Regions from separate parts of the Klebsiella sp. M041 genome, predicted to be linked through region 3. Evidence: riboswitches for the same ligand, from Rfam matches in the RefSeq annotation. Region 3 holds a riboswitch; each other region holds the start of a gene.

Region 1 (10,394 bases), on a different contig from region 3:
TTTAATCGCATTGATGATATTCATCAGCACGGTGCGGGAGGCATGACGCAGATAAAGGCCGAACAGGATGATGATGATCGCCGCGAGGGCGAAACCGCCGATCACTAAATTGGTTTCATGGCGCGTCAGATTAACCAGGGTAGTGTTATCGACACGGAAAATCACAAACCAGTCGGGATTGGTAAAGGAGTAATAGTAATACCAGGTGTCGCTCCCGGGATCGTAAAGCTGCCCCTCGCCGCTGGTCATTTTATCCATCAGCTCATTACTGACGAAGGGTTTAAACAGCGCGCCAGGGTCGGAGTGCAGGACCACTTTGCCATCACGCTGCACCACAAAAAACTCGCCCTGTACGGGGGCCACCATCTGGCGCAGCGCGAACCCCATGGAGGTGAGATCGAGATGAAAGGCCAGGCTGCCCTTGAGTTTCCCCTCCGGGGTGATGATGGGTTTGAAAATGGTAATCGTCGGATGGTGGGTAAAAAAATCCATATATGGGCTGGTGTAGTGGCTGAAGGTGCTGGCTTCCGCCTGTTTGATAAACCAGGGTCGCGTTCTGGGATCGAAAGCCTGACTGTCTTCATTTTCCAGCACCTCCGGGGCGCGCAGATAGTGGCCCTCGGTATCCGCCAGCGAGATGGATGAGACGCTCGGCATCATGTTCTGTAACTGCATCAGCGTCGTTAACCCTTTCTCCGGTTCCACATTGACTGCGCGATTCAGTTCGTCATTGCGGGCAAAGAAGGCGACCGCGCGCCCAAGGATAAAATCATTTTCCCGCAGCAGGGTTTCCGTGTAGTTGATCGCCAGGTTGTGGGTAAAGTTGCGGTTAATGTCGTGATAATCTTCAAGAAAATCTTTTCGCTGCGCCAGGGTGACAAAAATAGCGATCAGCATAAAACTGAGCAAGATGCCGGCAAACCCCACGACGATCGGCGTCGTGAAAGAGAGCTTTCTGTTGTGTAGAGCCATGAATCGTTAATCGTCCCGGATGTATAAACCATGGGTCCGAACGCAGGTTGCGACTGCGACGCCTGCCGATCGAATCAGTTAACTATTGCTCAATTATAACTCTGAGGCCTTCATGTATCGTGATTTATATTCGGCGACAATGTACAGGTCCTCGATCAGCGCGGAGAGGCAGGGCGAAAATGAGGAAGAAAAGGTTCGCCCTGGTCAGCGTCCGCTGCTGACCCGGGCAGAATAGAAAAAGGGCGCCTGGCGGGCCAGCCTCCGTTTTTCATCTCTCGTGCAGGCGCGCAAAAATATCAGGCGCTTACACTGTACATCATGAGGTTTGCGAGGCGCGTCCCAGCCAGCTGTCCCAGTCTTTCCACACCGGCTGCAGGCCGCGGGCAGCCAGCGCGCTGGCGACTTCTTCAGGCCGACGGTCATCGTGCGGCGCGAACTGCTCAAGCTCCGGATGGTCGTCGGCGTAACCCCCGGGCTGGGTTTTGGAGAAGGCGCTGACGTTATTGATCGCCAGCGGGATCACCCGGTCGCGGAACCAGGGGGATTCGCGGGTGGATAGCGACAGCTCAACCTCCGGCGCCAGCAGGCGGAAGGCGCAGATGGTCTGCACCAGCTGACGCTCATCCATTAGCGAGGCCGGTTCAATGCCGCCGGCGCAGGGACGCAGACGCGGGAAGGAGACCGAATAGCGGCTGCGCCAGTAGCGTTGCTGCAGCCATAACAGGTGCTCAGCGACCATAAAGCAGTCCACCCGCCAGCTGTCGGAAAGGCCGATCAGCGCGCCAAGGCCGATCTTATCGATCCCCGCCTCGCCCAGGCGATCCGGCGTATCCAGCCGCCAGAAGAAATCCTGCTTTTTCCCTTTCAGGTGGTGCTGAGCGTACATGCTTTCGTGATAGGTCTCCTGATAGACCATCACTCCGTCGAGCCCCAGGGTTTTCAGCTCGGCATACTCGTCGGTCGCCAGCGGCTGCACCTCCATATGCAGCGAGGCAAACTGGCTGCGGATTGCCGGCAGGTGCTGGCGGAAATAATCCATTCCCACCTTACCCTGATGCTCACCGGTCACCAGCAGCAGATGCTCAAAGCCCAGGTCGCGGATCGCGGCGCACTCGCGGGCAATCTCGGCAGCATCCAGCGTCTTGCGCTTAATGCGGTTGCTCATCGAGAAGCCGCAGTAGGTGCAGTCGTTGGCGCACAGGTTGGAGAGATACAGCGGCACGTAGAAGCTGACGGTATTGCCGAAGCGCTGACGGGTAAGCCGCTGCGCGCGCTGGGCCAGAGGTTCAAGATACCCGGCCGCCGCCGGCGAAAGCAGGGCCATCATGTCGTCGCGGGTCAGCTGTTTGGCCGCCAACGCCCGTTCGACATCGGCGGCGGTTTTACCGTTGATGCGCAGGCGGATGTCGTCCCACTCCAGCTGCCGCCAGCGATCGCTGAAGGTTTTCATGCCAGCGCCTCCAGGAATCCGGTGAGCGGGCTGGTGGCCTGCGCCTGCGCGCTGCGCGCCCCCGGTCCGGCCTGACGGGCCAGCAAGCCGGCCTCGACCGCCATACGGAAAGCGTGGGCCATGGCCACGGGATCGTCGGCGACGGCAATAGCGGTATTGACCAGCACCGCGTCCGCGCCCATTTCCAGCGCCTGCGCCGCATGGCTTGGAACGCCGATGCCGGCGTCGACCACCACCGGCACCGTCGCCTGCTCGATAATAATCTCCAGCATGGCTTTGGTTTCCAGCCCCTGATTGGAGCCGATCGGCGCGCCCAGGGGCATCACCGCCGCGCAGCCAGCCTCTTCCAGCCGTTTACACAGCACCGGGTCGGCGCCGCAGTAGGGCAGCACCACGAACCCTTCGCGGACCAGCAGCTCCGCCGCTTTCAGGGTTTCAATCGGGTCGGGCAGCAGCCAGCGGGCGTCCGGGTGGATCTCCAGTTTCAGCCAGTGGGTGCCCAAGGCTTCCCGTGCCAGACGGGCGGCAAACACCGCCTCTTCCGCTGTCTTGGCGCCCGAGGTATTCGGCAGCAGGCTGACTCCCGCCGCCAGCAGCGGGGCGAGGATGGCGTCATTGTGCTGACGTAAATCGACGCGCTTCATCGCCAGGGTGACCAGCTGGCTGCCCGAGGCGCGAATCGCCTCAACCATCACCTCCGGGGCGGCGAATTTGCCGGTACCGGTGAAAAGATGGGATTCAAATGTTTTGTCTGCAATACGTAACATGTCAGCCTCCAGCGATAACCTGAAAAAGCAGGACTCGATCGCCTTCCTGCAAGAGATGATCTTCCCACCGGTCGCGCGGCAGAATGTGTTGATTGAGCGCCAGCGCGACGCCCGGCTGCAGCTGTTCGAGCTGGGTCAGCAGGGCGCTGACGCTGAGATGGTCGGCGCACGCCAGCGGCTCGTCGTTAAACCAGATCTGCATGCCGCCCTCCGCAAATCGGGCAGCCCCGGGAACGCTGTAGCGCCAGGTTACGCCAGTTACTGGTGCGGGCGTCGAACAGCCGCAGAGTGTTGCGCGGCGTCGTCATGCCGCTGAGCAGCTTAATGGCCTCCAGCGCCTGCAGCGTGCCCATCATGCCGACCACCGGGCCGACGATCCCCGCGGTGCGGCAGTTGCGCTGCGGTTCGTCGCTATCCGGCCACAGGCAGCGATAGCAGCCCTGCGTCCAGGGGGGGGTGAGCACCATCAGCTGACCGCCGAAGCCGACGGCGCTGGCGGTCACTAACGGGATGTCGAGGGCCACGCAGGCGGCATTGATCGCCTGGCGGGTGACCATGTTATCGGTACAGTCCAGCACCACGTCCGCTTTCGCCACCTCGGCGCGCAGCGCCTCGCCGCTTAATCGCTGCTGGAGCGCAACCAGTTTGATCTGCGGATTTAGCTGGCTGAGCCGCGTCTTTGCCGCCGCGGCTTTTGGCCGATCGATATCCGCGCTGGTGAACAGGATCTGCCGCTGCAGATTGCTGAGATGCACGGCGTCGTCATCGGCCAGGGTCAGCGTCCCGACGCCAGCCCCGGCCAGATAGAGCGCCGCCGGGGAGCCCAGCCCGCCAAGGCCGATAATCAGCACCCGGCTGGCTAACAGCTTCTGTTGCCCCTCGATGGCAATATCCTCCAGCAGCAGCTGACGGCTATAGCGCATAAAGTCGTGATCATTCATCGCCCGCTCCCGCCAGCGTCAGCAGCTGGTCGGTCGCTGCCCGCCAGTCCGCCGCCTGGGTGATGGCGCTGACCACTGCGATGCTGCCGACGCCGGTCGCCAGCACCGCCGGGGCCTTTTCAAGGCTAATTCCGCCGATCGCCACGGTGGGGTAATCCGCCAGGCGTTGGATATGTCTGGCAAGCTGATCGAGCCCCTGCGGCGCGGAGGGCATCTGTTTGGTTTGCGTCGGGAAGACGTGACCCAGGGCGATGTAAGAGGGGCGCGCCGCCAGGGCGACATCAATCTCCATATCGTCATGGGTGGAGACGCCCAGACGTAGCCCGGCTTGGCGGATGGCGCTCAGATCGGTGGTTTCCAGATCTTCTTGTCCGAGATGCACGCCGTAGGCCTGGTGTTTGATCGCCAGTCGCCAGTAATCGTTAATGAACAGCCGGGCGTGATAGCGGCGGCCAAGGGCGATGGCGGCGATGACGTCATCCTCCACCTCGCTGTCGCGTCGGTCTTTGATGCGTAACTGAAGAGTACGTACTCCGGCTTTGAGCAGGCGCTCAATCCACGCCACGCTGTCCACTACCGGGTAGAGTCCGAGACGAAACGGGACGGGTGGAAAATCAGGCTGATACATCAGACTTCCTCCTGTTTCAGGTAGATTTCGCCGCCGCGGGCGCGGAAGTGATGCGACATATCGGCCATGCCGGCGTCGATGGCCTGTCTGGCGGCGTAGTCGCGGACTTCCTGAGTGATCTTCATTGAGCAGAATTTCGGACCGCACATGGAGCAGAAGTGGGCAACTTTGCCGGATTCCTGCGGCAGGGTTTCATCGTGATAGGCCCGGGCGGTAAACGGATCCAGCGCGAGGTTAAACTGGTCTTCCCAGCGGAATTCAAAGCGCGCCTTCGACATGGCGTTATCGCGGATCTGCGCCCCGGGGTGGCCTTTCGCCAGGTCGGCGGCGTGGGCGGCGATTTTGTAGGTAATCAACCCCTGCTTCACATCCTCTTTGTTGGGCAGGCCGAGATGCTCTTTTGGCGTGACATAGCACAGCATGGCGCAGCCGAACCAGCCGATCATCGCCGCGCCGATGCCGGAGGTGAAATGGTCGTAGCCCGGCGCAATGTCGGTGGTGAGCGGCCCGAGGGTGTAGAACGGCGCTTCGTGGCAGTGCTCCAGCTCCTCGGTCATATTGCGGCGGATCATCTGCATCGGCACGTGGCCGGGGCCCTCGATCATCACCTGCACGTCATACTCCCAGGCGATTTTCGTCAGCTCGCCGAGGGTGCGCAGCTCGGAGAACTGCGCTTCGTCGTTGGCATCCTGAATGGAGCCGGGGCGCAGGCCATCGCCCAGCGACAGCGACACGTCATAGGCGGCGCAGATTTCGCAGATTTCGCGGAAATGCTGGTAGAGAAAGTTTTCCTGATGGTGCGACAGGCACCATTTGGCCATGATTGAGCCGCCGCGCGAAACGATGCCGGTCAGACGCTTCGCGGTCATCGGGACGTAGCGCAGCAGTACGCCGGCGTGAATGGTGAAGTAGTCGACGCCCTGTTCGGCCTGTTCCAGCAGGGTATCGCGGAAGGCTTCCCAGGTGAGGTTCTCGGCGATGCCGTTGACTTTCTCCAGCGCCTGGTAAATCGGTACGGTGCCGATCGGTACCGGGCTGTTACGCAGGATCCACTCGCGGGTTTCGTGGATATAGCGGCCGGTGGAGAGATCCATCACCGTATCGGCGCCCCAGCGGGTGGACCAGACCAGCTTCTCGACCTCTTCTTCGATGGAGGAGGTCACCGCCGAGTTGCCGATATTAGCATTCACTTTTACCAGGAAGTTGCGGCCGATAATCATCGGCTCAGACTCCGGGTGGTTGATATTGGCCGGGATGATTGCGCGCCCGGCGGCCACTTCATCACGGACGAACTCAGGGGTGATGTTTTCCGGCAGGCGGGCGCCGAAGCCTTCGCCGGCATGCTGCTGGCGCAGAACTTCGCTGCGAATACGTTCGCGGCCCATGTTTTCGCGAATGGCGATGAACTCCATCTCCGGGGTGACGATCCCCTGGCGGGCGTAGTGCAGTTGGGTAACACATTTGCCGGCAACGGCGCGTTTTGGCGTCAGCTGGCTATTGAAGCGCAGCTCATCAAGGCCGTCATCGGCCAGCCGCGCTTTGGTATAGGCCGAGCTGCGTTCGCTGAGCGGGGCGCAGTCATTGCGCGCGTCGATCCACGGCTGGCGCAGCCTGGCCAGCCCCTGGCGGACATTAATGCCAATATCCGGGTCGCCATAAGGTCCGGAGGTGTCATACACCGGGATCGGTTCGTTGGCTTCGTACTGTGGGTTATCGTTATCGCCGCCGACGAGGGTTGGGCTGAGCTGGATTTCACGCATTGGGACGCGGATATCCGCTTGTGAACCTTGAATGTAGATACGGCGCGAATTAGGGAAAGCAGCGCCTTCCAGCGTATCGATAAATCGCTGCGCGTGCTCGCGTAGCTCACGACGGGTCAGTTTGGTAGTAGACATAGCGCATTCCAGATGAAAAGGACATGGCTTGTCAGACGACGGATGGAGTAACAGATGCGATCGGCCCTGACGGACTGACGCGAACAGCAGTTTACTCTTGTTCCCTTCGCAGGTATTAGCCTGATCAGGTTCCGCGGATCCCGAATTAACGGTCTCAGCCTTTTCCACGTTAGCCTTCACATGGAAAATAAGCACTCCGACAAGATGACATCCCCTCCGGAGAGGGGGAATGAAGGTAAACTACTCGTTAATTGCACACAACTCAAGCGGTCGGGGCAATATTATCGCGCACCTCATCGTTCAGATGATGGGCGACGGCGAGGGCGATCAGTTTATCTTCCAGGGCGAAACGCGCTTCCAGCGACTCGCCGATATCCGACAGCGCCTGCTGAAACTCAAGGTAGTTATCATGATCAATGGCGTTTTCGAGGCAGGTATCGTAGTAGTCCATCATCTGCTGGGTATTGGCTTCCAGCTGCGGGTAAAGCCGGGTGGCGGCTAAAAGTGGGGTATCGCCTTCCATTTCGCCAATAATGCGTTCATAAATACTAAAATGACCGGACGAGAGGTAATCCACCAGACTTTGGCAAAAGTCATCCAGCGCCTTTTCGTTTAGCCGCATAAACGACTCTTTGCCCGGTTTCAGGCCAACCAGATTGTAGTAAGCCACGAGCAGATGCTTACGCACTTGTAGCCAGCGATCGACCAGTTCATTACTACCGCCAACGCGCTCCGTCAGATTTTCCAGCTGGTTTAGCATGATTGACTCCGCTAGTTTTGATTTAAATCTGCTCACCAAAAATGTAAATATAATGTTAACAACATGCCAGTGAAGCAAAGGTAGTGCAATAGATATGGATCGTATTATTGAAAAATTAGATCGCGGCTGGTGGGTTGTCAGTCACGAACAAAAATTATGGTTGCCTGGTGGAGAATTACCACATGGCGAAGCGGTTAATTTCGATCTTGTCGGCCAGCATGCGCTGCATATCGGCGAATGGCAGGGCGATCCGGTGTGGATGGTGCGCCAGGATCGCCGCCATGACATGGGATCGTTACGCCAGGTGCTGGATCAGGATCCGGGACTCTTTCAGCTGGCGGGACGGGGGATCCAGCTCGCCGAATTTTATCGATCGCATAAATTTTGCGGCTACTGCGGTCACCCGATGCATGCCAGTAAAAGCGAATGGGCGATGCTGTGCAGCCACTGCCGTGAACGTTACTACCCGCAAATTGCCCCGTGCATTATCGTCGCTATCCGTCGCGACGATGCGATCCTGCTGGCGCAACATACCCGACATCGCAATGGGGTACACACCGTGCTGGCCGGGTTCGTCGAGGTCGGCGAAACCCTCGAGCAGGCCGTTGCCCGTGAGGTGATGGAGGAGAGCGGTATCCGGGTGAAAAATCTGCGCTACGTGACTTCTCAACCGTGGCCGTTCCCGCAGTCGCTGATGACTGCCTTTATGGCGGATTACGCGGAGGGCGATATCGTGGTGGATAAAAAAGAGTTACTCAGCGCGGACTGGTACCGCTATGACGATCTGCCGCTTCTGCCGCCGCCGGGGACGGTGGCGCGCCGGCTTATCGAAGATACCGTCGCGATGTGTCGGGCAGAGTTCGAGTGACATGTTACACTGGGCGTATCAACGCTAAAGGAATGTAAAAATGACCGAACTGAAGAACGATCGTTACCTGCGCGCGCTGCTGCGTCAGCCGGTTGATGTCACCCCGGTGTGGATGATGCGCCAGGCGGGCCGCTATTTACCTGAGTACAAAGCCACCCGTGCGCAAGCGGGCGACTTTATGTCGCTGTGTAAAAATGCCGAGCTGGCCTGCGAAGTGACGCTCCAGCCGCTGCGTCGTTACCCGCTGGACGCGGCGATCCTCTTTTCGGACATCCTGACCATCCCGGACGCCATGGGGCTGGGGCTGTACTTTGAGGCAGGCGAAGGCCCGCGCTTCACCTCGCCGGTGAAAAGCAAAGCCGACGTCGACAAGCTGCCAGTCCCGGATCCCGAGCAGGAACTGGGCTACGTGATGAATGCCGTGCGCACCATACGCCGCGAACTGAAAGGCGAAGTGCCGCTGATCGGTTTTTCCGGTAGCCCATGGACGCTGGCGACCTACATGGTGGAAGGCGGCAGCAGCAAGGCTTTCACCGTCATCAAAAAGATGATGTACGCCGACCCGCAGGCGCTGCACGCGCTGCTGGATAAGCTGGCGAAGAGCGTCACCCTGTATCTCAACGCGCAGATCAAAGCCGGCGCGCAGTCGGTGATGATTTTTGACACCTGGGGCGGGGTGCTGACCGGCCGCGACTACCAGCAATTCTCCCTCTACTACATGCATAAAATCGTCGATGGCCTGCTGCGGGAAAACGAAGGCCGCCGCGTGCCGGTGACGCTGTTCACCAAAGGCGGCGGTCAGTGGCTGGAAGCGATGGCGGAGACCGGCTGTGACGCGCTGGGTCTCGACTGGACCACCGATATTGCCGATGCCCGTCGTCGCGTGGGCAACAAAGTCGCGCTGCAGGGCAATATGGATCCGTCCATGCTCTATGCGCCCGCCGCGCGTATTGAAGAAGAAGTCGCGACCATCCTCGCCGGCTTTGGTCAGGGGGAAGGCCACGTCTTTAACCTCGGCCACGGCATCCATCAGGACGTTGATCCTGAGCATGCGGGCGTCTTTGTTGAAGCGGTGCATCGTCTTTCCGCACCCTATCACCAGTAGGAGATCAGCCATATGGATTTAGCCGCACTCCGTATCCAACAGCAACAGTTAGCCGCGTCGGTAGAGCGGGCGGATCGACTGGATCGCGACCCGCCAGTATTGATCGGCGGTGCGGATGTCGGGTTTGAGCAGGAAGGGGAGGTCACCCGAGCTGCGATGGTGCTGCTGACCTGGCCTGAACTGGAGCTGGTGGAGTATCAGGTGGCGCGCGTCGCCACCTCCATGCCCTATATTCCCGGCTTTCTCTCGTTTCGCGAAACGCCTGCGCTGCTGGCGGCGTGGGAGCAGCTTTCGCAAAAACCGGACCTGTTGTTTGTTGACGGGCACGGTATTTCCCATCCGCGGCGGCTGGGCGTCGCCAGCCATTTTGGCCTGATGATCGACGTGCCGACCATCGGGGTGGCGAAAAAACGGCTGTGTGGAAAAATCGGCGAACTGGGTGATGCCCCCGGCGCGCTGGCCCCGCTGATGGATAAAAATGAGCAACTGGCCTGGGTCTGGCGCAGTAAAGTCCGCTGCAACCCGCTGTTTATTAGCACCGGCCACCGGGTGGGCATGGACAGCGCCTTAATGTGGGTCGAACGCTGCATGCGAGGCTATCGTCTGCCCGAGCCGACGCGCTGGGCTGATGCGGTGGCGTCCCGCCGTCCGTCATTTGTGCGTTGGCAAGCAAATCACAGCTGATTCAGGTACACTGCGCCTAATTTCTGACTTCGAGAATTCATCATGTTACAAAACCCGATTCACCTGCGCCTGGAGAAGCTGGAAAGCTGGCAGCATGTCACTTTTATGGCCTGCCTGTGCGAGCGTATGTACCCCAACTACGCGATGTTCTGCAAGCAAACCGAGTTTGGCGACGGCCAGCTGTACCGTCGTATCCTGGATCTGATCTGGGAAACGCTGACGGTTAAAGATGCGAAGGTGAATTTCGACAGTCAACTGGAGAAACTGGAAGAGGCGATCCCGGCGGCAGATGATTTCGACCTGTACGGTGTTTATCCGGCCATA
Region 2 (10,394 bases), on a different contig from region 3:
CATTGATGCGTTTCATGCGCGCACCTCCTGATACAGCGCGTCGAGAAACGCCGGAACAAAGCTCCCGGGCCCCCCGTGATGGGCGGCAATTTCCCCGGCCTGCTTCATGAGCCCGCAGGCGGCGGCCACGTTTTCCAGCCGGTCTCCCGGCAGCGCCGCGCTCGCCGCCACCACCGCCGATAGCGCGCAGCCGGTGCCCACCACCCGGGTCATCAGCGCACTGCCGCCCGCCACGCTGAGCACCCGCTCGCCGTCGGTGACGTAATCCACCTCACCGGTGACCGCCACGACGGTGGTCAACTGACGAGCCAGCGCCTGGGCCGCCGGCAGCGCCGCGGCGGCCGTATCGGTGGTATCCACCCCGCGCCCGCCGGCGCTCATCCCGGCCAGCGCCAGAATTTCGGAGGCATTGCCGCGAATGGCCGCCGGCTGGAAGGCCAGCAGCGCGTGACAAAAGGCCGTGCGCACGGTCAGGGCGCCGACCGCCACCGGATCCAGCGTCCAGGGCTTGCCGGCCTGGCGGGCCTGCTCCACTGCGGCACGCATGGCCACTGCGCGATCTTCGGTCAGGGTGCCGACGTTGATTAACAGCCCATCGGCGATGGCGGCGAACTGCGCCGCTTCGCGGGGATCGATCACCATCGCCGGCGAGGCGCCGACGGCCAGCAGAACATTGGCGGTAAAGGTCTGCACCACGTCATTGGTCATGCAGTGCACAAGGGGGGAATGGGCGCGCAGCAGATGGCGCAGGTGCGCGACAGGCGCGGGATTCAACAGCTCAGGCATGGTTTGCTCCCGCCAGACGAGGTAGAAGCAATGACCCTGCGGTCTCTGACTTCCCTACGCTGGCATTATCCAGATCAGGTGGTACGGGTATTTCTCAGCCTTCATTTAAGAAGGGCACCCCGAGTCATAAAAGCGGTACAACATTTTCCTGAAGCAGGGTACGAAATGTGGCGGTGTAACACAAGCTGACCGGCTTTTTTTCCCCGATCGCCAGCTAATACAAAAGGCGTAATTTCTGATTAAAAATGTGTTTTTTGCAAGCAAAACTGGATGAATGTAAATGTGTGGTTATATTTAAAAAATCTGTAACAAACAGTCACCTGCGTTAAATCGGTAAAACCGAACGAACCATGCAATAAATGAGGATTGCAATGAAATTAACCCCGATAGTGAAAGGGTTAGCGTTAGCGGGCATGTTGAGTAGTCTCGCTTTCGCCGCCTGGGCAGATACGTCAGCCAAAGAGGCAACCGAAGCGACCAAAAAAGCGAACGATGCCCTCTACAACCAACTCCCCTTCTCCGATAACACCGATTTCACCAATGCGCATAAAGGCTTTATTGCCGCCCTGCCGCCAGAAGTCATCAAAGGCGAACAGGGCAATGTCATCTGGGATCCGGGCCAGTACGCCTTCATTAAAGAAGGGGAAAAAGCGCCAGAAACCGTAAACCCGAGCCTGTGGCGCCAGTCGCAGCTGATCAACATCAGCGGCCTGTTTGAAGTCACCGACGGGGTCTACCAGATCCGCAACCTCGATCTCTCCAATATGACGATCATCGAGGGCAAAGAGGGGATCACCGTCGTAGACCCGCTGGTCTCAGCTGAAACCGCCAAAGTCGGCATGGATCTCTACTATAAAAACCGGGGTAAAAAACCGGTCGTCGCGGTGATCTACACCCACAGCCACGTTGACCATTACGGCGGCGTGCGCGGCGTGGTTGATGAAGCCGACGTCAAAGCGGGTAAAGTCAAAATCTACGCGCCGTCCGGATTTATGGAAGCGGCGGTGGCGGAAAATATCATGGCCGGGAACGTCATGAGCCGCCGCGCCAGCTATATGTACGGCAACCTGCTGAAGCCGGACGCTAAAGGCCAGGTGGGCGCGGGCCTGGGGACTACCACCTCGGCAGGCACCGTCACCCTGATTGCGCCAACCAACATCATTGATAAGGATGGCCAGAAAGAGGTGATCGACGGCCTGACCTATGACTTCATGCTGGCGCCAGGCTCCGAAGCGCCGTCAGAAATGCTGTGGTATATCGAAGAGAAGAAATTGATCGAATCCGCAGAGGATGTCACCCACACTCTGCATAACACCTACTCGCTGCGCGGGGCGAAGATCCGTGAGCCGCTGCCGTGGTCGAAATATATCAACCAGGCGATCGTTCGCTGGGGCGATAAGGCTGAGATCATTATGGCCCAGCACCACTGGCCGACCTGGGGCAACGAGAACGTGGTTAACCTGCTGAAGAGTCAGCGTGACCTGTATCGTTACATCAACGACCAGACCCTGCGGATGGCTAACGAAGGCCTGACCCGCGATGAAATCGCCGCTAACTTTAAGCTGCCGGACGGCCTCGCCAATACCTGGGCTAACCGCGGCTACTACGGCTCGGTCAGCCACGATGTGAAGGCCACCTACGTGCTGTATCTCGGCTGGTTCGACGGCAACCCGGCCACCCTTGACGAACTGCCGCCAGAAGAAGCGGCGAAGAAGTTCGTCGAGTACATGGGCGGCGCGGATGCCATCCTGAAGAAAGCGAAAGAGGATTACGACCAGGGTAACTACCGCTGGGTTGCCCAGGTGGTGAGCAAAGTCGTTTTCGCCGACCCTAACAACCAGCAGGCGCGTCATCTGGAAGCCGATGCCCTGGAGCAATTAGGCTATCAGGCGGAGTCCGGCCCGTGGCGTAATTTCTACCTTACCGGCGCCCAGGAACTGCGCAACGGCGTGGTGAAAGGTCCGACCCCGAACACCGCCAGCCCGGACACCGTCCGCGCCATGACCCCGGAAATGTTCTTTGATTATCTGGCGGTCCATATCAATGGCGAAAAAGCGGGCAATGCGAAGTCGGTCTTCAATATCGATCTGGGCAATGACGGCGGTAAATATAAACTGGAACTGGAAAACGGCGTGCTGAACCACACCGCCAATGCGCAAGCCAAAGAGGCGGATGCCACCCTGACGCTGGATCGCGCTACCCTGAATAAAATCATTCTCAAAGAAGAGACCCTGAAGCAGGCGGAAGATAAGGGGGAAGTTAAAATCAGCGGTAACGGGGCCAAACTCGATGAAATGTTAGGCTATATGGACCCGTTTGACTTCTGGTTTAACATCGTGACGCCGTAATGATTCGCTGACAGGCGTCGTGGGTAACAAGACAGAGCATTCTGCCTTGTTACCCTCTCCTGCCCGGTCAGTACTCCGCAGGCAGCGGTCGATCGATAGAGATCAGTTTGCCACGTTTCATCGTGATATATCCCCCCGCCTTTAAGTCCGCCAGCACGCGAAACACATGAGTGCGCGAAAGATTGGTACGCCGGATGATAAATAACGCCAGACCCTCGTTTTCACCCTCATGCGTATGCTGCCGATACAAATAGCGATACAGCATCGGACGAATCGTCTGGTAGCTGGTGACCTGGCGACGTTCATTGTGCAGGTCGATGGTAAAGATACTCATGAACACCAACACCTGCGCCAGCGCCTCAACGCGCTGCGGGTGGGTAGCAATAAAAAGGCGATCAAAAGTGGCGTAGGAAATTTTACGCAGCGTCACGGTTGCGCTTCCGGTATATTCAAATTTCGCCAGCGGGCAATACCGCTCCATCAGGCCAATCGGCATATGCTCAATAGTATTACCGATATTCAATCCATCATCCGGCATTAATATGGATAGCGAACCCTCGGTGCAAAAATAAATATACCCCAGTTGCGGGCACCATTTTTTATTGGCGGAGAGAATAACCTCTTCACCTTCCACGAGGATATCGGCAAAAAAGTCGGCTATGGCTAACGTCTTATAATAACTATGTATTTCCTGGAAATTCATTCTCTGCCCTCGCCTGCGCCGTTAGCGACAGTATAGCAGTCCTCGCCTGCTAAAGACGAGGGGATCCTTTGGCGGCGCCGCGCCAGTCCCATATGGGACTATTCAGCGGAATATTAGTCTTTAGAATAAACGACAAGCCATTCACTTTTTAAGCGGGAGATATTTTTTATTTCCGCAAAATAAATTACCTGAGAGGTAGTGATGAAATTAAATCAGATAGCCAAAAATCTGGCGCTGGCCGGAATGTTATCGTCTTTGTCGGTAACCGCCTTTGCCGCCGCGCAACAACAGGATGCCACACCGGCCACGCGGGAGGCGAACCAGGCGCTATACCGTAAACTGCCGTTTGCGGATAAAACCGACTTTAACAACGCCCATCAGGGATTTATCGCGCCCCTGCCGCCGGCGATGCTCAAAGGTGACCAGGGAAATATTATCTGGGATCCGGCCAAATATAATTTCGTCAAAGAGGGCGAAAAGGCGCCGGACACCGTCAATCCTAGCCTGTGGCGACAGTCGCAGCTGCTGAATATCGGCGGTCTGTTCAAAGTCACCGACGGCGTTTACCAGATCCGTAATCTCGATCTTTCCAATATGACCATTATTGAAGGCAAAACCGGGATCACCATCATCGACCCGCTGCTAAGCGCCGAACCGGCTAAAGAGGCTCTGGCGCTCTATTTTGCCCACCGGCCGAAAAAACCGGTGGTGGCGGTGCTGTTTACCCACAGCCATGTGGACCACTACGGCGGTATCCGCGGGGTGGTGGATGAAGCCGATGTCAAAGCCGGAAAAGTGAAGATTTACGCCCCGGACGGCTTTATGAAAGAAGCGGTTTCCGAAAATATCATGGCCGGTACCGCGATGAGCCGCCGCGCCAGCTATATGTATGGCAACCTGCTGAAGCCGGACGCCAAAGGTCAGGTTGGCGCCGGTCTCGGCACCACCACCTCGGCGGGTACCGTCACGCTGATCCCGCCGACCAACTACATTACCCATACCGGTCAGCAGGAAGTGATCGACGGCCTGACCTATGACTTTATGATGGCGCCGGGCTCGGAAGCGCCGTCTGAGATGCTGTGGTATGTCAAAGAGAAGAAAATGATCGAGGCGGCAGAGGATGTCACCCATACCCTGCACAACACCTACTCGCTGCGCGGCGCCAAAATCCGCGATCCGCTGGCGTGGTCGAAATACATCAATGCCGCCATCGACCGCTGGGGCAACGATGCGGAAGTGATTATCGCGCAGCACCACTGGCCGACCTGGGGCAACGATAATATCGTTAAGCTGATGAAAGGTCAGCGCGATATGTATCGCTATATCAACGACCAGACTCTGCGGATGGCGAATTTGGGCATGACCCGCGATGAGATCGCCGCCAACTTCAAGCTGCCGGAGTCCCTTGAGAAACAGTGGTCCAGCCGCGGCTACTACGGTTCCGTCAGCCACGATGTGAAAGCGACCTACGTCTTCTACCTCGGCTGGTTCGACGGCAACCCGGCCACCCTCGACGAGCTGCCGCCAGAGCAGGCGGCGAAGAAGTTCGTGGAATATATGGGCGGCGCCGATGCCATCATGCAGAAAGCCAAAGCCGACTACCAGCAGGGGAACTACCGCTGGGTGGCGCAGGTGACCAGCAAAATCGTCTTCGCCGATCCGAACAATCAGCAGGCGCGTCATCTGGAAGCCGACGCCCTGGAGCAGCTCGGGTATCAGGCGGAAGCCGGGACCTGGCGCAACTTCTACCTCACCGGCGCTCAGGAGCTGCGTAACGGCGTGCAGAAACTGCCGACGCCGAACACCGCCAGTCCGGATACCGTGCGGGCGATGACGCCGGAAATGTTCTTCGATTATCTCGGGGTGCATATCAACGGCGAAAAAGCCGGGGCAGCTAAAGCGGTCTTTAACATCGACCTCGGTAAAGACGGCGGCAAGTACAAACTGGAGCTGGAAAACGGCGTGCTTAACCATACCGCCAATGCGGTAGCCGACAACGCAGACGCCAGCATCTCGCTCAGCCGCGACACCCTGAATAAGATCATCCTGAAACAGGAGACGCTGAAGCAGGCTCAGGCTAACGGCGAGGTTAACATTAGCGGCAATGGCGCTAAGCTCGACGAAATGCTGAGCTATATGGACACCTTTGCCTTCTGGTTCAACATCGTCACCCCGTAAGCGCAACGCGCCCCACGCTCCCCCGCCGCCTGTCAGGCCGCGGGGGAACTTTATCTGCAGACAAACGCGCCGAGGGTTTGCCATCCCCCCGCCCGCGGCTCAAAATACGCTGAGGACAACTTTTTTGCGCGGAGGTATTTATGGCGCTTTATCACCATGCGCTGGTACTGATTAACAGCAGTCAGGACGGCGTCCCGCTGCTCGAGCATGCCGCCAGAATGGCGGAAGAGAACGGCATGCGCATCACTATCGCCCACATCAGCACCGACTACCGGGCGCTGAACTATGTTTCCGACAGCCTGCGCGACGATCAGGTCTCGCAGGAGGTGATCCAGGCCAAAGCCCTGCTCAACGAGCTGGCCTGCACCGTCTCCCTGCCGGTGGATACCCTCTCGCTGGTGACCACCCGCCGCTTTGAAGATGTCGAAACCTGCGTTCGACAGCGGCAGATCGATTTAATTATTGCCGGGCACCATAACCGGCTGCTGGGCGTCCTCTCCTCACACTCGCTGGAGTACATCAACCACTTAACCATAGACGTGCTGATCAAGCACCTGCCCTAGCGCAAGGCGGCCTGCAGCAGGGAAAAACAGTCTTCGATAAGCGGCGGCAGCGCCTGCGGCCCGCGCATCAGGGCCACCGTGCGGGTCAACGCCGGCTGCTGCAGCTGGGCGACCTTGAGCGCCGGGTCCTGCAGATGGGTGGTATACAGCTCCGGCAGTATCGCCACCGCTAAGCGCGAGCGCACCAGGCCATACAGGGTTTCGATATAGTCCACCTGGTAGCGGGTGGTCAGCGTCAGGCGATGGCTCTCCACTAATGCCGCCACCAGCCGCTGAATATTGCCCTTCGAGAAGACGGCAATGTCCCGCCCCACCAGCTGTTTCCACGGCAGATGCGCCTGCGCGGCCAGCGGATCGTCGCGGTGCAGCACCGCCACGAAGGGATCGTCGCGCAGCGGATAGACCAGCAGTTCTGCGGGCAGTGAGCTGTCGATCGCCCCGATGCCGAAATCAATCTCGCCGCGCAGCAGCGCCTGGATGAGCGCATCGTTGGTCTGATCGTGAAATTCAATACGCAGGCGGGGAAAGGCCTGGGCCAGGGTCTGCGGCAGCAGCGGAAACAGCAGCGAACTGACCGACGGCACCAGGCCGATGCGCACCGTCCCGTCGCCGCCCGCCTCGACGATCTGCTGCATATCGAAAAAGGCCGCCTGCGCCACGCTGAGGATCCGCTGGGCGTGGGGTAAAATCGCCGCCCCCAGTTCAGTCAGGGTGACCGCCGAAGCGGTGCGGTTGACCAGCTTGCCGCCGAGCACCGTTTCAATCTGCCGCAGAGCGCTGCTCAGCGCCGGCTGGCTAATCGCCAGCCGACTGGCGGTATCGGTAAAATGGCGCAGCTGGGCCAGGGTGACGAAATACTGAAGCTGTTTAAGAGAGAGCGCGGGCAGCCGCTGCCAGGGTTCGTTCATCATCGGGTTCGCTACGGTGGTCCTGCACAATAACCCGAGCTTATCGGGTGATAAATTTATTCATCTGGGCAAACGTTTGCTGTGCCCCTAGAGTATCCGCATTATCCTTGTGCCGGAGTGGTTATGTCCAGCAATGCTCAAGTCCGCCGTCGCGCCGTGCAGGCCGCGCGCGGCGAATCCCCGTTTGATCTGCTGCTGGTCGATGCGCAGATCGTCGATATGGCCACGGGCGAAATCCGCCCGGCTGACGTCGGCATCGTCGGCGAGATGATCGCCAGCGTCCACCCGCGCGGCAGCCGCGTCGACGCCCATGAAGTGCGTTCCCTGTCCGGCGGCTACCTGTCGCCCGGCCTGATGGACACCCACGTGCACCTCGAAAGCTCCCACCTGCCGCCCGAGCGCTACGCCGAAATCGTCCTCACCCAGGGCACCACCGCGGTGTTCTGGGATCCGCATGAGCTGGCCAACGTGCTCGGCGTCGAGGGCGTGCGCTACGCGGTAGACGCCAGCCGCCACCTGCCGCTGCAGGTGATGGTCGCCGCGCCGTCGAGCGTGCCCTCCACCCCCGGACTCGAAATGTCCGGCGCCGATTTCGCCGGCGCGGAAATGGAGACTATGCTCGGCTGGCCGGAAGTGCGCGGCGTGGCGGAAGTGATGGATATGCACGGCGTGCTGCACGGCAGCGAGCGGATGCAGGAGATTGTCCAGGCCGGTCTCAACAGCGGAAAACTGATTGAAGGCCACGCCCGCGGGCTGAGCGGCGCCGACCTGCAGGCCTACCTCGCCGCCGGCGTCACCTCCGATCATGAACTGACCTCGGCGGACGACGCGCTGGAAAAACTGCGCGCCGGGCTGACGATCGAGATCCGCGGCTCGCACCCCTACCTGCTGCCGGATATCGTGGCGGCGTTGAAAACGCTGCCGCACCTCTCCTCGCAGATCACCGTCTGCACCGATGACGTGCCGCCGGATATGCTGCTGGAGAAAGGCGGGATCATCGCCCTGCTCAACCTGCTGATCGAGCATGGATTACCGGCGGTCGATGCGCTGCGTTTCGCCACCCTCAACGCTGCTATTCGCCTGCAGCGCCACGATCTCGGGCTGATTGCCGCCGGGCGACGCGCCGACCTGGTGGTGTTTGATTCCCTGGAGAAGCTGGCGGCCCGCGAAGTCTACGTTGGCGGGGAACGGCTGGCCCATGCCGGCCGCCTGCTGAAGCCGATCGCCCCGGCGCCGGGCGTGACGCCGCCGCGCGATACCTTGCAGATAGCCCCCCTCGCCGCCGATGACTTTATCCTGCGCATCAAGGGCATTCGCCACGGCGTCGCCCGCCTGCGCCATATCCGCGGCGCGCGCTTCACCCAGTGGGGTGAGGTCGAGGTGCAGATCCGCGACGGCCAGGTCCAGCTGCCCGCCGGCTTCAGCCTGATCTGGGTCAAGCACCGCCACGGCCGCCATCAGGCGACGCCGCAAATCGCCCTGCTTGAAGGCTGGGGCGAGCTGCGCGGCGCCATCGCCACCAGCTATTCCCACGATTCACACAATCTGGTGGTGCTCGGGCGCAATGCTGAGGATATGGCGCTGGCGGCCAACCAGCTTATCGCCTCCGGCGGCGGGATGGCGCTGGCGCAACGGGGCGAGATCCTCGCCCATGTGGCGATGCCGATTGCCGGCATGCTGTCGGATCTCCCGGCCGCCGAGCTGGCGCGTCAGTTCCGCGAGCTGCGCGATCTGAGCAGCAAAATCGCCGACTGGGAGCCGCCGTACCGGGTCTTTAAGGCCATTGAAGGCACCTGTCTTGCCTGTAACGCCGGGCCGCATTTAACCGATTTGGGTCTGACCGACGGCGGCAGCCGCCAGATAGTCGACCCGTTGATAGCCTGCCGGGAAACCCCGGCGCCAACGCCTCACAACAATAATCCTCAGGGAGCCTGAGCATGGCCGATAACACACTTCACTCTTCCGCCCGCGATAACTGGCTGGAGCGCCGCTTTGCGCTGCGCTCGCGCGGCGGCACGCTGCGCAGCGAATGCCTGGCCGGGATCACCGGTTTTCTCGCCGCCGCCTATTTACTGGTGGTCATCCCGGGACTGCTGGCGATAGGCGGAATGGACAAAGGGGCCGCCACCACCGGCACCATTCTGGTCTTCGTCGTCGGCTCGCTGCTGATGGCGTTTTACGCCAACCTGCCGTTTATCGTCGGCCCGGGCATTGGCGGCTCGGTGCTGGTGGGGGTCACGCTGGCCGGTAGCGAGGGAATTGGCTGGCAGACGGGCCTCGGGATCGCCTGCTGGTCGGGGGTTCTCTTCTTCCTGCTGACCCGCTTTGGCCTGCGCGAAGTGGTCACCCGCTCGGTGCCGCAGTCGATCAAGCTGGGGCTGACGGCCTCCATCGGCCTGTTCGTCGCCGTCCTCGGCTTTCGCAACGCCGGGCTGGTGCTCGCCAATGCCAAAACCAACGCCCTGATGCTCGGCGACTTCCTCGCCCCCGGCGCGCTGGTAGCGCTGTGCGGCCTGTTCCTGGCGATAGCCCTGCAGGCGCGTAAGGTGCCGGGCGCCATTTTGTGGGCCATTCTGTGCGCTACCCTGGTGGGGATCCCGTTCGGCGTCACGAAACTGCCGACGCATTTTATCGATGTCCCCCACTCGCTGGCCCCGGTGCTGGGAGAGGTTGACCTGCTGGGGGCGTTAAACATCGCCTTCCTGCCGTTCCTGTTCGTCTTTTTCGCTTCTGAGTTTTTCTCCACCATGGGGACGACGCTGGCGGTGGGCGGCGAGGCGGGTCTGCTGGATGAAGAAGGCAACATGCCGCAGATTAATCGCCCGTTTATGGTCGATTCGATTGCCGCGGCGCTCGGCCCGTGGGTAGGTATTCCGGCGGCAACGGCGCTGATTGAGTCCTCGGCGGC
Region 3 (10,394 bases):
GCGCAGCCGCCACCGGGCATCGAAGCGGGAAGGGTGCTGGATGCCTGTTGCCGGGCGGCGCTACGCTTGCCCGGCCTACAGGAGCGCGCAGGGAGAATGTAGGCCCGGTAAGGCGCAGCCGCCACCGGGCATCGAAGCGGGAACGGCGCAGAATGCTCATTGCCGGGCGGCGCTACGCTTGCCCGGCCTGGGGGATTACGAAGCCGCGTGCAGGCCCGGTAAGGCGGGTTACGTAGCGGGTGGAGACAGAATCTTGGCCGGGGTAACAGACGCTGCTGAACGGTTCCCTCTCCATCCGGGAGAGGGTTAGGGAAACTGGCGTGACACTGTCACCGAAAAACCCACTCCTGCAGGGCCTCGGACATCAGTTCGCCGAGCAGCGTGACCGCGGCGGAATGGGGTTCCTGACGCGGGGTTTGTTGCAGACTGACGGCCAGGTTGCCGGGGGATGGCAGTGATCCGCCGGCGGGGCGCAGATTGCCTGGCATGCCGATGCGGCTGCGTACCGTCAGTCCCAGGCCGGCCTGCACCGCCGCCCAGATGCCGCTCAGGCTGTGGCTGACGAACACCACCTGCCAGGGGATCCCTGCGGCATCGAGACAGGCAATAGCGCGGGAACGCATCAGGCACGGGCTGTCGAACATCACCAGCGGCAGCGGCTCGCCGGACGCCAGCCGCGCGCGAACGTCAAAGTCAGGATGCGCAATCCACGCCAGCGGGCAGCGACCCAGCCCAGGGCCCTGATCTTCGGTTTGCCACAGCAGCGCCAGATCCAGCGTCTGCTCCGCCAGCGCCTGGCGCAGCGGGCCATTGCGATCCACCCTGGCGACGATCCGCACCTGCGGATGGTGGCGGGTAAACTGCCCAAGGATCCCCGGCATTAGCGATTCGCCAAAATCTTCCTGCATGCCAAGGTGAATTTCGCCAGTGAGCCGTTCGCCCTGCAGCGCGCGCAGGGTTTCATCATTGAGCGCCAGCAGCCGTCTGGCGTAGCTCATTAGCTTTTCGCCCTCCGCGGTCAGCGCCAGGTGACGCCCCTGTTTAACCACCAGCGCGACGCCGCACTGACTCTCCAGCTTTTTGAGCTGGGCGCTGACGGCGGAGGTGGAGCGCGCCAGACGCTGCGCCGCCAGGGCGAAGCTGCCGAACTCCATGCCGGTCACAAAGCTGCGCAGGGCGTCGAGATCGAGGCCGGGTAAGCGTTTCTCCATTATCATCCTTATTACCGGGACGTTGGATTCTGGCGGTTGCCATTATCGGGACCTTACTGTGGCATCGCGGCGGGCAGGCGTCAACGGACCCTGCGGCGAGAAGCGTAGAAGCGCGCGCCAGTCGTGCAGGCAGGCATAAAAAAAGCCGATAAGGGAACTTATCGGCTTAGTGCAGGCAGGGCTGGCCGCTGAGCGGGGCGACAGGCGCCGCCTCGCTCAGGCAGATTATTGCGCCAGCAGCTCCTGAGCGGTGCGCTCCACCAGGCTCAGCAGGACCTTCACATCATCCAGCGTCACCACCGGGTTCAGCAGGGTCAGCTTCAGGCAGGTAACGCCGTTATGCTCGGTCACGCCAACGTTGGCGCGGCCGGAAGCCAGCAGGGCGTCGCCGACGCGCTGGTTGAGCAGGGCGATAGCCGCCGCGTCGCTCTGCGCCATCTGCGCCGGACGAGAACGGAACAGCACGCTCGCCAGCTGCGGCTGCATCACCAGCTCCAGCGTCGGCTGCGACTTCACGTACTCCGCGACGTTTTTCGCCATGGTGACGCCGTGATCGATGATCGCCGCATACTGTTTCTGCCCCAGCGCTTCGAGGCCCATCCACAGCTTCAGGGCATCGAAGCGGCGGGTGGTCTGCAGCGATTTGGAGACCAGGTTCGGCACGCCGTGTTCTTCATCGAACTCGGAGTTCAGATAGGCCGCCTGATAACGCATCAGCTCGTAATGGCGTGCATCCTTCAGCAGGAAGGCACCGCAGCTGATGGTCTGGAAGAACTGCTTGTGGAAGTCCAGGGTAACGGAATCCACCAGCTCCAGACCGTCAAGATAGTCGCGATACTGCTCAGACAGCAGCAGCGCGCCGCCCCAGGCCGCGTCAACGTGCAGCCAGATCTGATGCTCCGCGGCGATACCAGCGATGTCGCGCAGCGGGTCGATAGCCCCCGCGTCGGTGGTCCCGGCGGTGGCGACGATCGCCATGATCTGTTCGCCGTTAGCCTGCGCCTGCGCAATCTTCGCCTTCAGGTCGGCCACGTCCATCCGCGCGAATTCGTCGGTTTTCACCAGCGTAACCGAGCGGTAGCCGAGACCCATCAGCGCCATGTTCTTCTGCACCGAGAAGTGGGCGTTTTCCGAGCACAGCACTTTGTACTGGCGGATATCCCCCGGCAGTCCATCCTGCTGGATGGAGTGTCCCTGACGGGCGAAGAAGGCGTCGCGCGCCAACATCAGGCCCATCAGGTTGCTCTGGGTGCCGCCGCTGGTGAAGACGCCGGCGTCGCCTGCCGGATAGCCGACCCGCGCGCGCAGCCACTCGATCAGCTTCATCTCAATGATGGTCGCCGACGGGCTCTGATCCCAGGAGTCCATGCTCTGGTTGGTGGCGTTGATCAGCACTTCCGCCGCCTGGCTAATCACCAGGCTCGGGCAGTGCAGGTGCGCCACGCACTGTGGGTGATGCACCGACAGGCTGTCTTTCAGGAAGTACTCGATCGCACGATCAATCGCCGCCTGGTTACCCAACCCCTGTTCGTTAAATTCAAGGGAGATACGCTCACGCAGTTCGTCAACGCTTTTCCCCTGATACATCTCAGGTTGCTTCAGCCACTGCACAACGGCCTGACTGGTCTGCTCGATAACCTGCTGATAGGCCTCAACGCTCTGCGCCGAACCAGCAAGAATCGGATTCAATGTGGACATGGTGGTCACTGACTCCACTCAGACCGGTTTCACACCGGCGGCCAGCAGGGCCTGTTCAAATTTGTCGAGGAACACATTCAGTTCCGCGTCGCTGATCAGCAGGGACGGCAGCAGGCGCAGCACGCAACCGTGACGGCCACCGCGCTCCAGAATCAGGCCCGCTTCGAAGCATTTCTTCTGCAGCAGGGCAGAGAGTTCGCCGTCAGCCGGGTAGCAGCCCATGTGATCCTGCGCGTCGTTCGGCTTGACGATTTCGATACCGATCATCAGACCGAGACCGCGAACGTGGCCAATGACCGGGTAGCGCTTCTGCAGCTCCGCCAGTTTGCCTTTCAGCCACTCGCCCTGGGCGGCGACTTTGTCGGCAATGTTGTTGTCGCGCAGGTGGCGCAGGGTGGTCAGGCCGGTAGCCATCGCCAGCTGGTTGCCGCGGAAGGTGCCGGTGTGGTGACCCGGTTCCCAGGCGTCGAACTGCTTTTTAATGCCCAGCACCGCCAGCGGCAGACCGCCGCCAACCGCTTTCGACATCACGATGATGTCCGGCTGAATACCGGCGTGTTCGAAGGCGAAGAATTTACCGGTACGGGCAAAGCCGGCCTGCACTTCATCAACGATCAGCAGAATGCCGTGCTCTTCGGTCACTTTGCGGATGCGCTGCAGCCACTCGACCGGCGCCGGGTTCACGCCGCCTTCGCCCTGAACGGCTTCGAGGATCACGGCCGCCGGTTTACGGACGCCGCTCTCCACGTCGTTGATCAGGTTTTCGAAGTAGTAGGTCAGCGCTTTGACGCCGGCTTCGCCGCCGATGCCCAGCGGGCAGCGGTACAGGTGCGGGTAAGGCATAAACTGCACTTCCGGCATCATGCCGTTGACCGCCGCTTTCGGCGACAGGTTGCCGGTGACCGACAGCGCGCCGTGGGTCATCCCGTGATAGCCGCCGGAGAAGCTGATCACCGACGTACGACCGGTGTATTTTTTCGCCAGCTTCAGCGCCGCTTCCACGGCGTCAGCGCCGGAAGGACCGGTGAACTGCAGGCAATACTCTTTCCCTTCGCCCGGCAGGCAAGAGAGCAGGTATTCGGAGAAACGATCTTTTAACGGAGTAGTCAGATCGAGAGTATGTAACGGCAAGCCGCTGGTAATGACACTTTGGATGCTCTGCAATACATCAGGGTGGTTGTGGCCCAGAGCGAGAGTACCGGCGCCGGCGAGGCAGTCCAGGTACTGTTTGTTATCCGCATCCGTCAGCCACACGCCTTCAGCTTTAGTGATAGCCAGCGGTAACTTACGCGGGTAACTCCTGACATTCGATTCGAATTCGGCCTGACGGGCCAAAAAGGTTTCGTTGTTTGCGTCTAATAAATCGGCACGTAAAGTATCAATACGGACTTTATCCGTCATCATATCACTCCCACAACCAGCATTGCGGTTGAACGCTGGTTGAATAATTGGTGTAAGGAATTGAATTGGCATTCATAAAGCGCGCACAATATATGGCTTTTTAAATCCGCATTCAACGTTTTATTGATTGCGTTATTTTGACGTTATTCTTACCGGGGTAAAAATTAACGTAACCTGCTGAATTATAATAAAACAACCCTGAGTAACGATAACCCTTTAAAGTGTAATTATTAGTGAGAAAGTCTCTATATTTTTATTGCCGCTGCGTTAAAGCGCTGACGGAAAGCCTTCCGTCAGCGATAGCAAGAGTCAATGCAGCTCAACCGCATAATTTGTTAAAGGTGTAACTTTTTTCACCAACTTATTGTTATATAAAAACTGTTCGTAAGTGTCGTAGCGCGCTTTATCCAGCGCCGCCGGATCGGCGGCGAACAGCGGCACGGTTTGCAGCCACGCCTGATGGTTAAGCTCGGTCTTCAGCTCCGGATGCGCGGCGGCGAACGCCTCCCAGCTCTCCTGCGGATGCGCGCGCAGGTAGCTGACCCCGGCCTGCAGGGCGGTGAGGAATTTACGGATTTTCGCCTCATGAATCGCGTCGCGGTGGGCGACAATCACCAGCTCGTCATAGGCCGGTACGCCATAATCCTCAACGTTCATCACCACCGGGGCTTTGCCCTGCAGCTTCAGCTCCTGCGCTTCTATATTACGATAGCCGCCGATGACCGCGTCCACCTGGCCCGTCAGCAGAGCGCTGGTCAGCTGAAAATTGACGTTGACCAGCTTGATACTGGCCGGATCGATCCCCGCATGCTGCGCCATGGTCGACAGGGTGGCCTGCTCAATGCCGCTGACCGAGTAACCCACCTTCTTGCCTTGCAGATCCGCCGGGGTTTTGATCTGCTTATCCAGGGCGATCACCGTGTTCAGCGGCGAGCCGATCAGGGTGCCCACGCGCACCAGCGGTAACCCTTCGTCAGCGAAGAAGTGCACCTGCGGCTGGTAGGTGATGGCCAGGTCCGCCTGACGGGCGGCCACCATGCGGGGCGGCAGCGCCGGATCCGACGGGGGGACAATCTTGACGTCCAGACCCTGGGCCTTAAAGGCGCCGATCTGCTCGGCCACCATAATCGGCGCATGGTCGGGGTTAATATACCAGTCCAGTACCAGGGTGAGCGGTTCATTGGCCAGCGCATGACCGCTGAGCAGCGCCGTCAGGGTTGCTCCGGCGAAAAGCGACGTTTTCATCTGTTTTCCTTTATTACTTCATGATTATTCCGGCGACCAGTCGATCAGCCGGTGCAGCAGGGTGTCTACCGCCAGCCACAGGAAGAGGGTCAGCAGCACTAAAATAAACAGCGCGGCGAAGCAGATATCGGTTTGCAGCCGCGCGTTGGCATTGAGCATGACGTAGCCCAGCCCCTCGGCGGAGCCGACCCATTCGCCGATAATGGCGCCGATGGGGGCCACCGCCGCCGCCATGCGCAGGCCCGAGCCCAGCGCCGGCAGGGCGGCCATCAGGCGGACATGCCGCAGCTGAGCGCCGAAGGAGGCGTTCATGCTGCGCGCCAGATCGAGATACTCGTGGTTGACCCGTCGCAAGCCGTCAAAGAAGGCGGACGTGACGGGAAAGAAAATCACCAGCACCGCCATCGCCACTTTGGCGCTCATGCCAAACCCCAGCCACAGCACCAGCAGCGGGGCGAGGGCAAAGACCGGGATCGCCTGGCTGGTGAGCACCAGCGGCATCAGCCAGCGCTGCAGGCGCGGGGAGAGGATCATGCCCAGCGCCAGCGTGACGCCGAGCGCCACCCCTAGCGCCAGGCCGCTGAGGATCTCGCTCAGGGTAATCAGCGTGTGCCAGCCGAGATAGGCGCGATTGACCCACAGCGCCTCGGCGACCGCCGCCGGGGAGGGTAAAAGAAAGTGCGGAATGCCGCTGCGGCTGGCCAGCCCCCAGAGAAGCATCAGTCCGCAGAACACCATGCCGCCGCGCCAGAGACGTCCAGTCATGAGTGGGCCCTCATCAGCTGCTGCAGCAGCGCCGCCTGGGCGTTCAACAGCTCGGGCGCATCCGGCGCGCGCGGAGGCGCGCCGGTGAGGTGATGGCTGTCGTCGATCTCCCCGTCGGCGGCCGAGAGGACCAGCAGACGGTGGCTCAGCCGGCAGGCTTCCAGCGGATCGTGGGTGATCAGCACCACCGTGCGCCCCGCCAGCAGAGTGGCCGCGAGGGTCTGAATACGCGTGCGGGTGAGGGTGTCCAGCGCTGAGAAGGGCTCATCCATCAGCACGATGGGCCGGTCCTCATACAGGGTGCGGGCCAGCGCGGCGCGCTGACGCATCCCGCCGGAGAGCGTCGCCGGCCGGGCGTCGGCGCTGGAGGCGAGCCCCACCTGTTCAAGCAGGGTGGCGACCCGGGCGTGATCCACTTTCTCACCGCGCAGCCGCGCGCCGAGGGCGACGTTCTCCCGAACGCTCAGCCAGGGGTAAAGCAGGTCTTTCTGCCCCATCCACGCCAGGCGGCCGGGTATCGGCTTTCCGTCGCTGGCGACCACTTCCCCGCGGGTGGCGGGGGCCAGGCCGGCCATGACCCGCAGCAGGCTGGTTTTACCGGCCCCGCTGGCGCCGAGCAGCGACACCCACTGGCCGCCGGGGACCGTCAGCGACAGGTTATCGAACAGGCGGCGGTCGCCGAAATGGAGGCTCAGCTTACGGACCTCGATACCTGGCGCCGTCACGCCCGGGACTCCGCCGCGGCGTTGAGCCCCATCTGCCAGAACTGCGCCTCCAGGCGGGTGGCGGTGGTGAAGATGTCGCTCAGCCCGGCGAGGCGGGCCTCGCTTCCGCGCTGTTGCCACACGGTCTCCAGCAGCGCCAGCGCGGCGCTGACGCCCTGCAGATAGCCTTCATCGCCATAGTTACGGATCCACGAGGCGTAAGGATTATCCTCCAGTCGGGTGGAGGGGTGATGCAGCAGGCCCAGACCGATTTCGGCGTAACCCGCCACGCAGGGCATCAGGGCGACCAGCAGATCCAGCGCGTCGCCTGAATGACCGATATCCAGCACGTAGCGGGTGTAATTGATGGTTTCTGGCGCTTCGGGCTGGGCGGCCATCTCCGGTTCGCTAATGCCCCACTGGGCGCAGTAGCCGACGTGCAGCGGCACTTCGTTAAGGATGGCGTTCATGGAGGCGGCCGCGGCGCGCATCTCCGGCAGCGTGCGCAGTTTACTCACCAGCAGCGCGTAGCTGCGGGCGAAATGGATCAGAAACAGATAATCCTGGGTCAGATAGCGACGGAACGCGCTTTTCGCCAGGGTGCCTTCGGCAAGCTGCTGGACGAAAGGGTGCGCCACATAGTGCTGCCAGTCAGCGGCGGCCAGCTGGCGTAAACGGCCATAAAGACCTTGGCTAAACGCGGGAACAATCACAGGACCTCCATTTATGCAGGGGAGATCCGGGCGTGCAGGGGTGTGAACAGGCAATGGCGGTAATGCTGGCAAAATTGCCGACCCGTCCCTTCGCTGGCATGACCCAGATCAGGTTCAAAGGGTTCGGCTTGCGCCATCTCAGCCCTCACGGGACACCCCTCGGTAGCGCTATGTTATACGACATTCACCTTATGAATACAATCATCGCGCCGTCCGGCGGCGCGAAGGTGTTTTTCTGTGACGGCTAGCTCTTTTTTGTACAAAAATACCCGAAAAACAGGCCGCTGCGCGTTGGTGAGGGTTCTCCGGTTACGTTATATTTTCATTATTCCGTTGTAATAATCCTGTTCGCCACGCGTGTCGTGCGCGCCCCAACGCCCTGGAGTGAGCATGAAATTCCCGCTGTCCGCGCTGGCGCTTCTGTTCCTGTTGTGCCCGCCTGGCGATGCCGCCGATCTCTTCGATGCGGAAGATAGCATGCTCGACATGAGTCAGTATCTGGCGGAAAACCGTTACGGTTTTCTGCCGGTGCCGCTGGCGATAACCGAGCCGGCGATCGGCTATGGCGGCGGACTGTTTGGCCTGTTTTTACACGGTAAAGGCAGCCGGGAGGGCGGGCAGTTTATTCCTCCGCCGCTCACCGCTTTCGGCGGGGCCGCCACGCAGAATGGCACCTGGTTTATTGGCGGCGGCCATCGTCACACCTGGCGGCATGATCGCATTCGTTACCTGGCGGGAGCCGGCTACGCTAACGTCAATCTGGATATCTATTCCGGCGACATCGGCGGCTTCAGCCATGCTAAACCGGTGCAGACGCAGACCAAAGGGGTCGCCGCGCTGCAAAAGCTGCTGTTTCGCGTGGGCGATACGCCGGTGTTCCTCGGGGCCTCCCAGGTGTATGCCCGGGCGGATGTCGCTTTCGATAATCCGCGGGTCAACCGGGTCTGGCAGCAGGTGCTCGGGCAAAACAGCACCTCTTCGGCGCTGGGGGTGGTGGCGGAATATGACACTACCGATAATATTTTCTATCCTCAGAGTGGGTTAGCGCTGAAGGGCGAATATCGGTTTTTCCGTTCGCTGCTCGGGGGCGATTATCACTACAACACGTTTTCGCTGGACGGGAAGGTGTTTATTCCGCTCAGCCAGACGCTGACCCTGGCGATCGCGGGCAATTATCAGTCCTTAACCCACCATGATAAGCACCTGATGCCGATGGCGCGTCCTTACATCGCGCTGCGTGGGATTTCGCGCTACCGCTATCAGGGCGACTACGTGGCCACGGCGCAAACCCAGCTGGCCTGGGCCGTCACTCCGCGCTGGATCCTGCAGGGATTCGTTGGCGCCGGGAGCGCGGCGGACGCGGCGGAAACGCTATGGGAACAGTCAGAGGTGGCATGGGGGGCCGGTTTTCGTTACCTGATCGCGCGACAGTACGGTTTGCGTACCGGGATTGACGTGGCGTTCAGCGAGCATGAGCAGGCGGTCTATTTCAATGTCGGTTCGGGTTTATAACTACACATGAGAACAAAAATGAGAACATCCGGCGCGGTGTTAACGCTGCTGTTAGCGGCCTGGGGCACGTCGGCTGCGGAGCCGGACGAGAACGACAGCTATTTTCCGATCTGGGGCGATGAGGCTCGCGCCAGAGGATATTCCATTCCGTTACCCTACGGCGTCAACCTGAGCTATATGAATATCCGCCAGGATATCATGGTCGACAGTATTACCTTTTCCGGGCTTAAGCTCGGCAATCATCCCATTCCCAGCGATATGTTCGCCATCGATGCCGGACACACCCGCGAGAAGAGCAAAACCGAAAACCTGCGCCTGGATATGTGGGTCTTTCCGTTCCTTAACGTATACGGACTGGTGGGGCATACCCGCGGGTCGTCCGTCTCCCAGGTTTCAGTGGATTCAGACCCATCGCAGTTTCGCGGCCTGGATCGGGCCATCGCCGGCGCGGTTCACCAGCTTTATCAGAGCGGGAAGTTGCAGGATATTGATTTTAAGCTTGATTTTAAAGGCACCACCTGGGGGGCCGGCTTTACGCTCGCCGGCGGCTACGGCAACTGGTTTGGGTTAGTGGATACTAACTACACCCGCACCGACTTCGATATCCTCGACGGCAGCATTTCGGCGGTCACCGTCTCGCCGCGCGTCGGCTACCGTTTCAGTTTTCAGGGGATCGACGGGCCGTCCCATCTCAGCCTGTGGGTCGGGAGCATGTATCAGGACGTGCAGCAGGAGTTTAAGGGCGATCTCGCCGACCTGCACATGCCGCCAGAGCTGCAGCCCCTTATTGCCGCGGTGAATAAAGACGGCGAGGGCAAATTCGACGTTAAGCAGAAGCTGACCTCGCCGTGGAATATGCTGATTGGCGCCCAGTATGAGGTCACCAAAAACTTTAACGTGCTGACTGAATTCGGTTTTAACGACCGCAACAGCTTCTTTGTCTCCGGTGAATACCGTTTTTAACTAAAACTGCAGGCGCCGTCTGCCGGTAAGATGCGCGCTCTTTTGTTGCTGTGGAGAGGCTGTTGATGCGTAAAGCCTTATGGCTGTTATTCGCGCTGGCGCTGCCGGCGCTGGCGCAGGACCCGGTGTTGCCCGCGGTGACGGAGATCCATCCTGCGCCCACCCTGGGCGAGCTGTCGCCG

What was found. Region 3 has a riboswitch for thiamine pyrophosphate ahead of tenA (thiaminase II). Riboswitches for the same ligand answer to the same signal wherever they lie in the genome.
Region 1: linked by a shared signal. The riboswitch ahead of thiC (phosphomethylpyrimidine synthase ThiC) and the one ahead of tenA (thiaminase II) in region 3 are both predicted to bind thiamine pyrophosphate.
Region 2: linked by a shared signal. The riboswitch ahead of thiM (hydroxyethylthiazole kinase) and the one ahead of tenA (thiaminase II) in region 3 are both predicted to bind thiamine pyrophosphate.

What each region holds. Positions count from the first base shown of each region.
Region 1 covers NZ_JCAXWU010000028.1:15,729-26,122, forward strand. Annotated here, with positions in the region: gene AC6CWS_RS24260 (sensor domain-containing diguanylate cyclase) at 1-972, opposite strand, end outside; gene thiH (2-iminoacetate synthase ThiH) at 1,289-2,422, opposite strand; gene thiG (thiazole synthase) at 2,419-3,189, opposite strand; gene thiS (sulfur carrier protein ThiS) at 3,191-3,391, opposite strand; gene thiF (thiazole biosynthesis adenylyltransferase ThiF) at 3,375-4,130, opposite strand; gene thiE (thiamine phosphate synthase) at 4,123-4,758, opposite strand; gene thiC (phosphomethylpyrimidine synthase ThiC) at 4,758-6,653, opposite strand; TPP riboswitch at 6,738-6,862, opposite strand; gene AC6CWS_RS24295 (Rsd/AlgQ family anti-sigma factor) at 6,916-7,413, opposite strand; gene nudC (NAD(+) diphosphatase) at 7,508-8,281, shown strand; gene hemE (uroporphyrinogen decarboxylase) at 8,322-9,386, shown strand; gene nfi (deoxyribonuclease V) at 9,399-10,070, shown strand; gene AC6CWS_RS24315 (YjaG family protein) at 10,113-10,394, shown strand, end outside.
Region 2 covers NZ_JCAXWU010000001.1:381,564-391,957, reverse strand. Annotated here, with positions in the region: gene thiD (bifunctional hydroxymethylpyrimidine kinase/phosphomethylpyrimidine kinase) at 1-16, opposite strand, end outside; gene thiM (hydroxyethylthiazole kinase) at 13-786, opposite strand; TPP riboswitch at 821-918, opposite strand; gene AC6CWS_RS01820 (alkyl/aryl-sulfatase) at 1,158-3,134, shown strand; gene AC6CWS_RS01815 (helix-turn-helix domain-containing protein) at 3,202-3,837, opposite strand; gene AC6CWS_RS01810 (alkyl/aryl-sulfatase) at 4,039-6,015, shown strand; gene AC6CWS_RS01805 (universal stress protein) at 6,156-6,578, shown strand; gene AC6CWS_RS01800 (LysR family transcriptional regulator) at 6,575-7,489, opposite strand; gene AC6CWS_RS01795 (adenine deaminase) at 7,610-9,421, shown strand; gene AC6CWS_RS01790 (NCS2 family permease) at 9,424-10,394, shown strand, end outside.
Region 3 covers NZ_JCAXWU010000018.1:23,399-33,792, forward strand. Annotated here, with positions in the region: gene AC6CWS_RS20965 (LysR substrate-binding domain-containing protein) at 330-1,223, opposite strand; gene AC6CWS_RS20970 (pyridoxal phosphate-dependent decarboxylase family protein) at 1,437-2,918, opposite strand; gene AC6CWS_RS20975 (diaminobutyrate--2-oxoglutarate transaminase) at 2,928-4,313, opposite strand; gene AC6CWS_RS20980 (ABC transporter substrate-binding protein) at 4,620-5,555, opposite strand; gene AC6CWS_RS20985 (ABC transporter permease) at 5,580-6,320, opposite strand; gene AC6CWS_RS20990 (ABC transporter ATP-binding protein) at 6,317-7,045, opposite strand; gene tenA (thiaminase II) at 7,042-7,737, opposite strand; TPP riboswitch at 7,806-7,907, opposite strand; gene AC6CWS_RS21000 (BamA/TamA family outer membrane protein) at 8,128-9,249, shown strand; gene AC6CWS_RS21005 (hypothetical protein) at 9,268-10,212, shown strand; gene AC6CWS_RS21010 (DUF4056 domain-containing protein) at 10,278-10,394, shown strand, end outside.